DNA from 4 places in the Ensifer sp. CCNWLY38 genome. Region 2 is predicted to be linked to each of the others. Evidence: riboswitches for the same ligand, from Rfam matches in the RefSeq annotation. Region 2 holds a riboswitch; each other region holds the start of a gene.

Region 1 (3,233 bases), on a different contig from region 2:
CATCACCTGACAATCCTTGGCCCAGGCAATCTTCGTGAGTTCGCCGAGTGTTTCGAGTTCGGCAAACTGCGCCGCGTCGTTGGCGTCGGCGATCGAGCCCGGGCGCAGGCCGTCGCCGAGGGAGAAGGAGACGTCATAGGCGCGGCAGATGTCGCAGATTTCCTCGAAGTGCTCGTAAAGGAAGCTTTCCCGGTGGTGATGCAGACACCACTTGGCCATGATCGAGCCGCCGCGCGAGACGATGCCGGTGACGCGATCGACGGTGAGCGGGATGTAGTGCAGACGCACGCCCGCATGGATGGTGAAATAGTCGACGCCCTGTTCGGCCTGCTCGATCAGCGTGTCGCGATAGACCTCCCAGTTGAGATCTTCGGCAATGCCGTTGACCTTTTCCAGCGCCTGGTAGAGCGGCACGGTGCCGATCGGAACAGGCGAATTGCGGATGATCCATTCACGGATGTTGTGGATGTTGCGGCCGGTCGAAAGATCCATGACGGTATCGGCGCCCCAGCGGGTCGCCCAGACCATCTTTTCGACCTCCTCAGCCATCGACGAGGTGACGGCGGAGTTACCGATATTGGCGTTGATCTTCACCAGGAAGTTCCGGCCGATGATCATCGGTTCGGATTCCGGATGGTTGATGTTGGCGGGCAGGATCGCCCGGCCGCTGGCGATTTCCTGGCGCACGAACTCCGGCGTCACATGGTCGGGGATATGGGCGCCGAAGCTTTCGCCGTCGCGCGCTTTCGCGCGTGCCGCATCGCGGCCGAGGTTCTCGCGGATCGCCACGAACTCCATCTCCGGCGTGATGATGCCGGCGCGGGCGTAGGCAAGCTGCGTTACCGCCTTGCCGGCAGTCGCCTTCAGCGGCGCATGCTGGAACGGGAAGGTCGGCGTCAACCGGTCGCCGCTGGCAAAACCGTTGTCTTCAGGACGGACGATGCGTCCCTCGTAGGTTTCCACATCGCCGCGCCCGACGATCCAGTTGCGACGCAGTCGCGGCAGCCCCGCCTCGATGCTGATCTCCGCATCGTCAGCGGTATAGGCGCCGGAGGAATCGTAGACCGTGACCGGCGGTTCGCCGGACGTCGGATGCAACGCGATCTCGCGCATCGGCACGCGGATATCCGGGTGGAGGACGCCAGCCTTGTGGACCTTGCAGGAGGCGGGAAGCGGGCCTTGGGTGACCGAGAGGGGGGTAGGCTTTGTGGCAATATTCATGACGAGGCTCCAAGTTTGCGATTGGAGACCCAGTTCTGATGCCGGAAGGATGAAAGACGCTCCGCCAGATGCTGGACGCACGGAATCCTGGCTTCGATATCTGCACCGTCCCTACGCCAGTATGAACTGGATCAGGTTCAACGGGTCACTGCGCCACAGCCGGCAAGCCGGCCATCCAGCAGAATCTCAGCCCCTTGCGGGACCCCCCTGGTGAATGCCCAAGAGATAGCCATCGAACGGCACGGGTCGTCAAGCGCGAATTCGCCCGTCGACGAAGATGCAATTTTTGAGTGTATTTTGGCCGCTGGCGAGAGCTAGCTGCCGGATTTTTCCGAAACTCCGCGCTCTGCGTAATCGGCGCGGTTGATGCCGTGGCGCTGGAGCTTGTCGTAGAAGGTCTTGCGCGGGATGCCGAGCGCTTCGATCGTCGCCTTGACGTCACCACGCTGCGCCCTCAGCGCCTCCTTCAGGATCTCGGCCTCGTAGCGTTCAAGCCGCTCCGGCAGCGCGAAACCAGGCTGTTCAACGACTGCAACGGGCTGTCCCAGCGGGCCTTCGACGCCGAGTGCCACGCGCTCAGCAAAGTGCGAGAGTTCGCGCACATTGCCGGGCCAGGCATGGGTCATCAGGTGTTGCTGCACTGCCGGCGAGACGTGAGGCACGTCGCGCTTGAAGCGCTCCGCCGCCCGCGTCAGGAAATGCGAGAAGAGCAGCGGAATGTCGTCGCGACGTTCGCGCAGCGGCGGGATCGAGAGCGTCACCACATTCAATCGAAAGTAGAGGTCTTCGCGGAAATCGCCACGTTGCGCCGGATCACCGAGATCGATTTTTGCGGCGGCGATGACGCGGATATCTACCGGGCGCACCTGGTTGGTGCCGAGCGGCGTGATCTCGCGCGCTTCGAGCACCCGCAGCATCTTGACCTGGGTCGGGGGTGGCATCGCCTCGATCTCGTCGAGGAAGAGCGTGCCGCCGCTCGCGTGTTCGATCCGGCCCACACGCTTCTTCAGGGCACCGGTGAAGGCGCCCTGTTCGTGGCCGAAGAGCTCGCTCTCGATCACCGTTTCCGGCAGCGCGCCGCAGTTCAGCGCCACGAAGTTGCCGTCGCGGCGCCGGCTCCAGTTGTGCAGCAGCGTCGCCACGACTTCCTTGCCGCTGCCGGTTTCGCCGGCGACGAGCACGTCGACATCCGTATCGGCAATGTGCCGGATCGTCTGGCGCAAGCGCTCCATGACAGGCGTCTGGCCGATCAGCGGCAGGCTGTCGCCGGCCGTCTCGGCCGCCCGTTTGAGTGCGCGGTTCTCCATGACGAGACGGCGCTTTTCCAGCGCGCGCCGCACGCTCTGCACCAGCCGGTCGGCGGAAAAAGGTTTTGGGATGAAGTCATAGACGCCGTCCTGCAATGCCTGCACCGCCATCGGGATATCGCCATGGCCGGTCACCAGGATCACGGGCAGGTCGGCATCGAAGGCAGCGATGCGGCGAAAGAGCTGCAGCCCGTCGATGCCGGGCATGCGGATATCGCTGACGACGATGCCGTCGAAGTTCGTGTCGAGGGTTTCCAAGGCTTCGGCGGCGCTTGCAAGCGAGGTGACGGCGAGACCGGCAAGTTCCAGCGTCTGCGTCATCGCCTTGCGCAGGTCGTTGTCGTCGTCGATGAGGTAGACGGACGGCTGCATCGCTCAGGCCCTCTTCAGGCGAACCGTGAAGACGGTGCCCTTGTCGCTGGTTTCGACTGATATCTCGCCGCCATAGTCAGCGACGATCTCCTGGGAGATGGCGAGTCCAAGGCCGAGCCCTTCGTCCTTCGAGGTGTTGAAGGGGGTGAACAGGTCCTCGCGGATATGCTGTGGTATGCCGGGGCCGTTGTCGGCAACGACGAGGGCAACGGTGCCGGTCGGGCCATCTTCGCAGCGCACGCGGATCTTGGCATCGGCGCGATCGCCCAGCGCCTCCAGCGCGTTCTGCAAAAGGTTGATCAGTACCTGTTCCAAGCGAATGCGGCTGCCCAC
Region 2 (3,233 bases):
AGATATCGTCGAGTTTCAGAATGGGAGGCGCCAAGGCTCAGGCTCCGGAAAGATCATAGGGGCGGGCAAGCACGATGGCGCGTCCGCTCTTGAGGCTGAAGCGAAGGGGACCCTCCGCAACGTTGGAAACGGTTCGGGACGATCCGAACGGCAGGGTGAAATCATCAAGCGGATAGCGCGCATTGACGATCGAAAGGCCGGTCAGCTCGGTCAATCCCAGCACCGAAAAGAGGCAACCTTTCGGCAGGTCGAGATCGAGCGCACCGGCCAGCAGCGGGTAGGCTTCTTCCTCGCCAGATGTCATCACCACCGAAAGCCCGCGCTCGGCAAGCGCTGCTGCCTGCAGCAGGTGCAGGAAGGCATGGTCGCTGCGGCTGCCGCCAAGCGCGCCGGCAAAGATCAGCCGGTCGGCCCCGCGAGATAGCGCGGCTTCCACCGCAATCTCGCCATCCGTCGCAGCCTTTGCCGCCGGATAGGGCTCGCGTGGAACCGAGGCGAAGTCGGACAGCAGGGCGTCTTCGGTCGAATCGAAATCGCCGACCCAGACATCCGGCACGACGCCGAGCAGGCGCGCATGGCGCATGCCGCCGTCAGCGGCAACGAAGCGGCTGCCGCTGAGCTGCTCTGACAGCCGGCTGGTCACCGAGAGGGCGCCGCCAAGCAAAATGGTGAAGGTCGATCGAGCCATGGCAATGCCCATAGCGCAAAGGATCGCGGAAGGAAAACGAAGAAAACCGCAAACCGCTGCGATCGCAGCAATTTGCCGTAGCCATCAGTGCCCTTCCGGCACCGGTTCCGGGAACAGCATGCCGGCATAGATCCCGGGTGTTGAATCGGGAATTTCGATCGCGCCTGCCACGCGCTCGTAGAACTTCGCCGGGCCGACGCCACCGATGATCGCATAGCCATAGCCGGCGTCGCGCATCGCCGTCAGGCTCGCAAGCAGCAGCGCTTCGCCGATACCTTGCCCGCGCATGCTTTCATCGACGCCGGTCGGGCCGAAGAAGCCGAGCGCCGTGACGTCATGGCAGGAAAAGCCGACGATCTTTTCGTCATGCACCGCGATGTGCATGCGCGTCGGGGTCGAGGAGAAGGCAGCCTCCGCTTCGCCCGCCCAGCCGGCACCAAACGTCTTTTCGATCCAGGAGACCACCAGACGGCGTTCCGGCGCCATGGCGCGACGGATGCTGATGCCTGAACCAAGCCGCGACTGGGGCTCTGCCGGAAGGGCATAAAGTCGAACGAGCATATCTGGCATGGCGTTTCCTCCTTGCGGCTAAGCGTGATGGTGTCATAGCGCAGTTACCGTTTGGCGGAAACGCCCAGCGCAAAATGGGCTCGACCCATGCATCGGCCATTCCAAACACCGCTTGCCATGGAGCCAACGCAGCGGTAAATCTCTTGCCGCTCTAACGGGGTGCCTCCCGACCGCGAAGCGGCCGGAGGCTGAGAGGCGTCAAAACGCCAACCCGCGGAACCTGATCCGGCTCATACCGGCGGAGGGATTAGACGCGATCGCACCGATACGCCCTTTTCCCGTGCAACAACGAACTTTGGGAGAGGTGCTTCGCATGTCCAATTCTTCACAGCTCAAAATACTTAGCCGGCTAGCGCTCAGCGCAGCGGCAAGCCTTGCCTTCGCCAGTGGCGCTGCTGCTGCCGACAAGACGCTGACGGTCTACACCTACGAAAGCTTCATCACCGAATGGGGTCCGGGCGCCAAGGTCGCGGAAGCCTTCGAAAAGACCTGCGAGTGCAAGGTCAACTATGTCGGCGTCGCCGACGGCGTTGAGCTCTTGACCCGTCTGAAGCTCGAAGGGCAAGCTTCGAAGGCCGACATCGTGCTCGGCCTCGACACCAACCTCGTGGCGGAAGCCAAGGCGACCGGCTTCTTCGCGCAGCATGGCATCGAAGCCAAGGATCTGAAGGTTCCGGGCGGTTTCTCCGATGACACTTTCCTGCCCTACGACTACGGCCATTTCGCCGTCGTCTATGACACCGAGACCCTGAAGACACCGCCGAAGAGCCTCAAGGACCTGGTCGAAGGCGACGCGTCGCAGAAGATCGTCATCGAGGATCCGCGCACCTCGACGCCGGGCCTTGGTCTGCTGCTCTGGGTCAAGGCGGTCTACGGTGACGAGGCGGGCGCCGCCTGGGCAAAGCTCAAGGATCGGGTTCTCACGGTCACCCCCGGCTGGTCGGAAGCCTACGGCCTCTTCACCAAGGGCGAAGCGCCGATGGTGCTCTCCTACACCACCTCGCCCGCCTACCACATGGTCGCTGAGAACACCGAGCGCTACCAGGCGGCCACCTTCTCGGAAGGTCACTACATCCAGATCGAGGTCGCCGGCATGACCAAAAATGCCAAGGAGCCAGAACTGGCAAAACAGTTTCTCGCCTTCATGACCGGGCCGGAGTTCCAGTCGATCATCCCGACGACCAACTGGATGATGCCGGTCGCAGCGACTAAGGAGCCGCTGCCGGACGCCTTCAACAAGCTGGTCAACCCGGAGAAGACCTTCCTGCTGCCATCGGAAGAGGTCGCGAAGAACCGCAAGGCCTGGATCGACGAGTGGCTTGCTGCCATGAGCAAGAACTGAGGCCGGATTGTTCGCACTTCGCGAAAACCGCATGACTGTTGTCGCCGGGGCATTTTGCCTCGGCGCCTTCCTGCTCTTCGTCGGCCTGGCGATCGCTGCCTTGCTCGCCCAGACCGGCGGCACCGACGAAGGCACCCTGTTCGATGCCTATATCTGGCGCGTCACCCGCTTCACGCTGCTGCAGGCTAGCCTTTCCACTCTGCTGTCCGTGCTATTCGCGATACCGGTGGCACGGGCGCTGGCGCGGCGGCCGCAGTTTTTCGGCCGGATCTGGCTGTTGCGGCTGATGGCGCTGCCGCTCGGCCTGCCCGTTCTCGTCGGCGCACTCGGGCTGATCGAGATCTGGGGACGCCAGGGCTTCCTCAATTCCGGCCTGCGCTGGCTCGGCCTCGAGCAATCGATCAGCATCTATGGCCTGTTCGGCATCCTTCTTGCCCATGTCTTCTTCAACATGCCGCTCGCGGCGCGCCTGTTCCTGGCCGGCCTCGAGCGCATTCCGGCCGAATACTGGCGCAGCGCTGCCAATCTCGGCATGCCCTCCCGAGCGCTCTTCCGCTTCATCGAATGGCCTGTCCTGCGCGGCCTGCTGCCGGGCGCGGCCGGCCTCGTCTTCATGCTCTGCGCCACCAGCTT
Region 3 (3,233 bases), on a different contig from region 2:
AGCGACCGCACACCGCCGATCATGGCGACGATCGCCTCCATGTCGCGCTCCTTCGGGCTGCGCCAGGCGGCGCCCATGCAATAGCGCGTCGCGCCGCCGTCCCTCGCTTTCCGTGCTTCCGCAAGCACCCGCTCGACTTCCATCAGTTTCGACGCTTTCAGCCCCGTCGGGTAATGTGCCGACTGGCTGCAATAGCCGCAGTCTTCGGCGCAGCCGCCGGTCTTGATCGACAGCAGGCGGCTCATCTGGATGGCATTGGGGTCGAACTGGGCGCGGTGAACGGACTGGGCACGAAACAGAAGGTCGTTGAACGGCAAGTTATAGATTTCTTGCGCGTCGGCCAGACTCCAGGCGGTTTTGGCGGGCTTGGCGGCTCCCGAGGTCGGCTCGGTCGAACTGTTTGTGTCCAGCATGTTCGTTCACTTCCCTGTTTGCGGCAAAGCAAAATAGATAGAATCCATTATTATCTATAATTTTCACGGACACCGCATCAAGCAACCACCTAAAAGGAGAGCGTACGCTAATTAATCAACCATCGCGTGCTTATGTGCGCCTCGACGGCTGCGGTCAGAAGGGCAAATACCGCGACTTTCCGCCGCGGCGGCATCAGCTGATGGCGATAACAGCAACGGCCAGATGCCCGGATTTTCGGGACCTTGCGCCTTGCACTAGCCGTCGATCTCTCGACCAATGCCCGCTACCGACACCACCGAGCCTCAAGAACACACGTCCTTCCACTTTTTATAGATAATTTTTTGCGCACGAGGTACACACCGGCAGCCCTTGACAAAATCCGATCCAGCCGCTCAGTTTGAAGCATTCACCAGGGGTGTCCCGACAAGGGGCTGAGATTCTGCTAGGCGGTTTCCGCGGCGCAGTGACCCGTTGAACCTGATCCAGTTCATACTGGCGTAGGGACGGTGCAGACATCGCTGCCGCATTCGCGTTCGCGCGAGCAGATCTCGGCAAGGCGTCCTTCCCTCTCTTCCGGTCCGAGCTGGGTCTCCAACAATGGAGCCTCGGCAATGCGTATCTTCATCGCGATTCTGCTTCCTTCAGACCGACGTTCGGCTCGCCGCAGCTGGGCGCATTGACCATGCGCGCCCTGATCAAAGGTGCCGGCGTCGTCGGGCTGACCTTGGCGCATGAGCTGATCGCCCGCGGCGTCGAGGTGGCCGTTGCCGAGCGGCAGCCGGACTTCGGCGGGGCGGCCTCGTGGTTTGCCGGCGGCATGCTGGCGCCCTGGTGTGAACGCGAGAGCGCCGAGGAAACGGTGCTGACGCGCGGCATCGACGCCATCGACTGGTGGGACCGCGCGCTTCCGGGCGAAGTGTCGCGCAACGGCACCCTCGTCGTCGCTCCGCCGCGAGACGCCGGTGAACTCAAACGCTTCGCTTCGCGCACGACCGGCTTCGAATGGCTCGACGAAAAAGCGATCGCAAGGATCGAGCCGGCGCTTGCCGGACGCTTCCGAGAGGCGCTGTTCTTCCCGGGCGAGGCGCATCTCGACCCTCGTCGAGCGCTAGTCCTGCTGCGGCAAAAGCTCGTCGAGCACGGCGTCGCCTTCATCGGCGAGGTGGATAGTAACAGCGACAGCGATCTGATTGCCGACTGCAGCGGCGCTTCGCGCATCGGCGCCATCGCCGGCCTGCGCGGCGTGCGCGGCGAGATGCTCTATCTGCAGACCGGCGAAGTGGAATTGTCGCGGCCAGTCCGCCTGATCCATCCGCGTATCCCGCTCTACATCGTGCCGCGCGGCGATGGCCTCTTCATGTGCGGGGCGACCATGATCGAAACCGACGACGGCGGTCCGATCACCGCCCGCTCGCTGATGGAGTTGCTGAACGCAGCCTATGCGCTTCACCCCGCCTTCGGCGAGGCGCGCCTTCTCGAAACCGGCACCGGCGTCCGGCCGGCCTTTGCCGACAATCTGCCGCGCGTCACGCGTGCCGGAACCACCATCACGCTCAACGGGCTCTACCGCCACGGCTTCCTGCTTTCACCGGCCTTGGCCGAGGAAGCGGCGGATCTTGCCCTTGCCCGGAACCTGAAGGGAGACGCCGCATGAAATTGACCGTCAACGGCGAGGATCACGACCTCACAGTCACGACCCTTGCCGAACTCCTGGCCGCACTCGACTTCGAAGGGGACTGGCTTGCCACCGCCGTCAACGGCGAGCTGGTGCACCGAGCCGACCGTTCGGCCCATTCCCTCAGTGATCGCGACCGGATCGAAATTCTCTCGCCGATGAAAGGAGGCTGAGACATGCTGACGCTTTATGGACAGGAACTGCGTTCCCGCCTGCTTCTGGGCACCGCCCGCTACCCCTCGCCTGCCGCGCTCGAAGACGCGGTTCGTTCGTCGGCGACCGAGATCGTCACGGTTTCGCTGCGTCGCGAAACCGCCGGCGGCCGCCAGGGCGGCGCCTTCTTCGAACTGATCCGGTCGCTCGGCGTACATGTGCTGCCAAACACGGCCGGCTGCCACTCGGTGTCGGAGGCGGTGCTGACTGCCAAGATGGCACGCGAGGTCTTCGGCACCAACTGGATCAAGCTCGAAGTCATCGGCCATCAGGACACGCTTCAGCCCGACGTCTTCGGGCTGGTCGAGGCAGCACGCATCCTCTGCGCCGAAGGCTTCGAGGTCTTCCCCTACACGACCGACGACTTGGTGGTCGGCGAACGCCTCGTCGAGGCCGGATGTAGGGTGCTGATGCCCTGGTGCGCGCCGATCGGCAGCGCCATGGGGCCGCAGAACATCCCGGCGCTGCGAGCCATGCGGGCCCATTTTCCGGACATGCCGCTGATCGTCGATGCCGGCATCGGCCGACCCTCACACGCAACCACGGTGATGGAACTCGGCTTCGACGCGGTTCTGCTCAACACCGCCGTGGCCGGGGCAACGAAACCGGCCCTGATGGCCTCGGCCTTCGCCCGGGCAATCGACGCCGGACGCGATGCCTTCGAGGCGGGCATGCTCGAACCACGCGATTTTGCCGTTCCCTCCACGCCCGTCATCGGAAAGGCGGTGTTCGCGTGAAACTCGACCCCTTCTACCTCATCGTCGATAGCGCCCAATGGATCGAGCGGCTGGTGCCGCTCGGCGTGAAACTGGTGCAGCTTCGCGTCAAGGATCGTCCGGAAACGGAGCTTCGCGACGAGATCCGCGCGGCCAAGGCGATCTGTGACCATCATGGGTGCCAGCTCGTCGTCAACGACTACTGGCGCCTCGCG
Region 4 (3,233 bases), on a different contig from region 2:
CGTCGTCGTTCTCAGTCCAACCGATAACCATGACGTGCCGGTATATCACGTGTGAATTGAGGTCAGAATGCCGGAGTATAGACTGGGGAGGTGGGCAGTATGGATCTGAATACGGGCACAATGGTTCCAGTATCAGCGCGCGCCGCTAGAGACGATTACTTTGCCGCCGTTGCGGCGGCACTGCGTCGCGAATTGGGTGGGGGAGGCCGTGCGATAAAGACGATCATGCGCTGGACAGGCGCGAGTGGCCGAACGGCAAAGTATTGGCTAGCCGGCGATCGCGGCCCCGACGGATGGCACCTCGTTCTGCTGGCCAGACACTCTGATGAAGTGTTGCAGGTTGCGCTCGCAATGGCACACCGCGATATTCTGTCTGTCACACTCGAACTGCGTGCAGCGGAAGCGGCCTTGGACCGAGCAAGTGCAATTCTCAAAGCATTGCGATGATATTGATGCGATGAGGCGCCTAACATCTATCGTTATGCGTGGAAGGCCCGCCGCCACTGAGTGAATCGGTAGTGCTGCCGACCAAATCACTCCGGGATTGCATAGGCTCGCGTTCCAACCCCCCCTTGCCTTAACGGCCTTGACGTGGCTAGTCTACCAGCGTCTGTGAAGTCGAACGCTCAGACGGAAGGCTCCTTATGCTCTTGAGGCAAAAGGGGCCTTTTTCTGTTTGTATCCTTTAAGGGCCTCCTTCGCCCGCATCGAACCGGCTTACATACGCGCCTGCTGAACTCAAGCAATTGACATCCCCTCCCACGCTCCCATAGCATTCATGCCTGCCGAGGGGCGCACCTGACGGTGCTGAGATGGCGGTGAGCCAGACCCTTGAACCTGATCCGGATCATACCGGCGTAGGAACGGCAAGGGCCTCTCTGGCACCCCCGCGTCTTCGCCGTTCATCTGGATCTCCGTGATTTTGATTTTCGGGAGATCGTTGGTGCCAATACGCCGTTTAGAATGTAGCGACGAAGAACCCCGGGGGGCGGGACGACCGACCCATCGGCTCAATCGGTCGGATTCTTCGAGGTTGCATGGAAGACCCACCTCAGTTTGCGCGTGCTTGAGCCGGTGGCTTGAGAGCGCGTTTGCTATATTTGGACCCGCTTCCACATTTCAGCGGAGCCAGGCATGACCTCCATCGCCGTTACTATTGCTGGTTCGGATTCCGGTGGGGGGGCCGGCATCCAGGCGGATCTGAAGACATTTTCGGCGCTCGGCGTCTATGGTGCCAGCGTGATTACCGCCATCACCGCGCAAAACACCAGAGGTGTTACGGCCGTTGAGGATATCTCTCCGGGCGTCGTTCTAGCTCAGATCGACGCCGTGTTTTCGGATCTCGCCGTTGGCGCTGCGAAGGTCGGAATGGTGTCCCGCCAGGAGATCATTGCGGCGATCGCGTCCGGCCTGAAGCGATACGGGCATTTGGCAGTCATCGATCCGGTGATGGTCGCCACTTCGGGGGACGTATTGTTGCGTCCGGATGCGATCTCGACGCTCAAGGAGGAACTGCTGCCGTTTGCGCTCATCCTGACGCCGAACCTGCCCGAAGCGGCACTGATGACGGGGCGCAGCGTTGCCGAGAATGAGACAGAAATGGCCCGCCAGGCGGAGATGCTCCTGAAGTTTGGTGCGCGCGCCGTGCTGATGAAAGGCGGGCATGCCAAGGGCGACGAAGCGGTTGACATCCTCTTCAACGGGGACACCGCCTTGCGCCTGTCGCGCCCGCGGGTTGAAACGAGGAACGATCATGGCACCGGCTGCACGCTGTCTGCCGCAATCGCTGCCGGTATTGCCCACCGGCAGACACTTGAAGACGCGGTTATCGCTGCCAAGACCTATCTGCATGAGGCGCTTGTTGCCGCAGCAGCGCTCAAAATCGGGCAGGGGCGGGGACCGGTTCATCACTTCCATCAGTGGTGGAGTCCGAGAGGCAACTAATCCGATTCCCGAGCCTTGTGCCGGTTCCACCGTTCAAGTTCACCTTCACGAACCAGGTCATTCCATTGCGCAATAAGCAATGGAATGACCTTCGAGGCGGGAAGTTCGTCGCTTGCAATCGCAGGATGAACGACGGGGGCTGCGCGCTTTTCGATTCAGGCCACAGCGGCGCTCGGGTGAACCGGCTGCTCCTCCTTGAGCAATTTCCGATAGAGCGCGACATGTTCGCGGCCGCAGTCGACATGGCTCATCGGGCGCCTGAGGGTTGCCCTGAGGTTGTCCCATGACCGTGGCGTGCTCAGCACGTCGATAAGCCGATCCGCAAGGTCTTGCGCGCTGCCGGCACGGAAATGATAGCCGTCGAGGCGGTCGCGAACCTTCTCGGCCATGCCGCCGATGTCGGAGCATATGATCGGCCTGCCATGGTGCAGGGCTTCCTGGATGACGATCGGAGAATTCTCCCACCAGACCGAAGGCATCACCACCCAGTCGACCGAGCGCATCAGCCTTGGCATGTCCTGGTTTTGGTAGGAGCCGTAAAAGCGGACGCGCCGGCCGGCATCTTCGATCAGTTTCGCCACGCGGTCCTGATACTCGGTCGGCTGACGCTCGAGGTTTCCGCCGAAGATCATCAAGGTGGAATCGTCACCCCAGATCTCGTCGGGCACGCGCGATACAGCGTCGATCAGCACGTGAACGCCCTTGAACGGGGTCATCTGCCCGAAATAGGCAAAACGATTGCGACGTGCCGTCGGCGCCGGCAATTCACGCGCCGGCGTCTTTTCACCCAGGACGATGCCGTTTTCGATCACGAATATCTTCTCGGCAGCGATGCCCCACTCGACATAGCGATTGGCGAGAAAAGCACTTGGGGCGATGAAGGCGTCGGCAAGGTTCAGCATGCCCCGCACGAACTGCTCACGCCGTACGAAGCGTGATACCGGAATTTCGGGGAAACACGTGTGGCAACTGATCGGCGATGCGCCATTGCAAAGCTGGCCCGAGGGCCGCTTCACCATTTGTCCGTGGTTGTGACAGATCGGCAGGTACTCGTGGAAGGTCACGACGATGCGCGCTTTCGGCAGAGCGTCGCGCACCGCATAGAGCGCTTCCAGTCCGAAGCCGATGATATGGTGGAAGTGGACGATGTCCGGCTTGATGTCTCCCACAAAGCGCAAGAGGTCGCGACGGATCGCGTCGGTATCGCCGTTGGACAGGAAGAAATGATCAAAGTCCTCGGCATGGTAGAGCACCTCGTCCATCGCCAGGCGAAGGCTCATCAGCGCCGA

What was found. Region 2 has a riboswitch for thiamine pyrophosphate ahead of thiB (thiamine ABC transporter substrate binding subunit). Riboswitches for the same ligand answer to the same signal wherever they lie in the genome.
Region 1: another riboswitch for thiamine pyrophosphate. It lies ahead of thiC (phosphomethylpyrimidine synthase ThiC); the one in region 2 lies ahead of thiB (thiamine ABC transporter substrate binding subunit).
Region 3: another riboswitch for thiamine pyrophosphate. It lies ahead of thiO (glycine oxidase ThiO); the one in region 2 lies ahead of thiB (thiamine ABC transporter substrate binding subunit).
Region 4: another riboswitch for thiamine pyrophosphate. It lies ahead of thiD (bifunctional hydroxymethylpyrimidine kinase/phosphomethylpyrimidine kinase); the one in region 2 lies ahead of thiB (thiamine ABC transporter substrate binding subunit).

What each region holds. Positions count from the first base shown of each region.
Region 1 is NZ_JBBBBO010000003.1:389,143-392,375, forward strand. Features, by position in the region: gene thiC (phosphomethylpyrimidine synthase ThiC) at 1-1,221, opposite strand, end outside; TPP riboswitch at 1,312-1,440, opposite strand; gene V7S54_RS08895 (sigma-54-dependent transcriptional regulator) at 1,536-2,900, opposite strand; gene V7S54_RS08900 (sensor histidine kinase) at 2,904-3,233, opposite strand, start outside.
Region 2 is NZ_JBBBBO010000005.1:196,448-199,680, reverse strand. Features, by position in the region: gene V7S54_RS12950 (ABC-F family ATP-binding cassette domain-containing protein) at 1-34, opposite strand, end outside; gene V7S54_RS12945 (thiamine diphosphokinase) at 38-688, opposite strand; gene V7S54_RS12940 (GNAT family N-acetyltransferase) at 773-1,258, opposite strand; TPP riboswitch at 1,404-1,522, shown strand; gene thiB (thiamine ABC transporter substrate binding subunit) at 1,572-2,600, shown strand; gene thiP (thiamine/thiamine pyrophosphate ABC transporter permease ThiP) at 2,632-3,233, shown strand, end outside.
Region 3 is NZ_JBBBBO010000003.1:231,849-235,081, reverse strand. Features, by position in the region: gene bioB (biotin synthase BioB) at 1-413, opposite strand, end outside; TPP riboswitch at 816-936, shown strand; gene V7S54_RS08160 (hypothetical protein) at 902-1,039, opposite strand; gene thiO (glycine oxidase ThiO) at 1,097-2,068, shown strand; gene thiS (sulfur carrier protein ThiS) at 2,065-2,262, shown strand; gene V7S54_RS08145 (thiazole synthase) at 2,266-3,039, shown strand; gene V7S54_RS08140 (thiamine phosphate synthase) at 3,036-3,233, shown strand, end outside.
Region 4 is NZ_JBBBBO010000020.1:24,020-27,252, forward strand. Features, by position in the region: gene V7S54_RS30550 (recombinase family protein) at 1-31, opposite strand, end outside; gene V7S54_RS30555 (hypothetical protein) at 100-447, shown strand; TPP riboswitch at 779-881, shown strand; gene thiD (bifunctional hydroxymethylpyrimidine kinase/phosphomethylpyrimidine kinase) at 1,135-1,944, shown strand; gene V7S54_RS30565 (glycosyltransferase family 4 protein) at 2,100-3,233, opposite strand, start outside.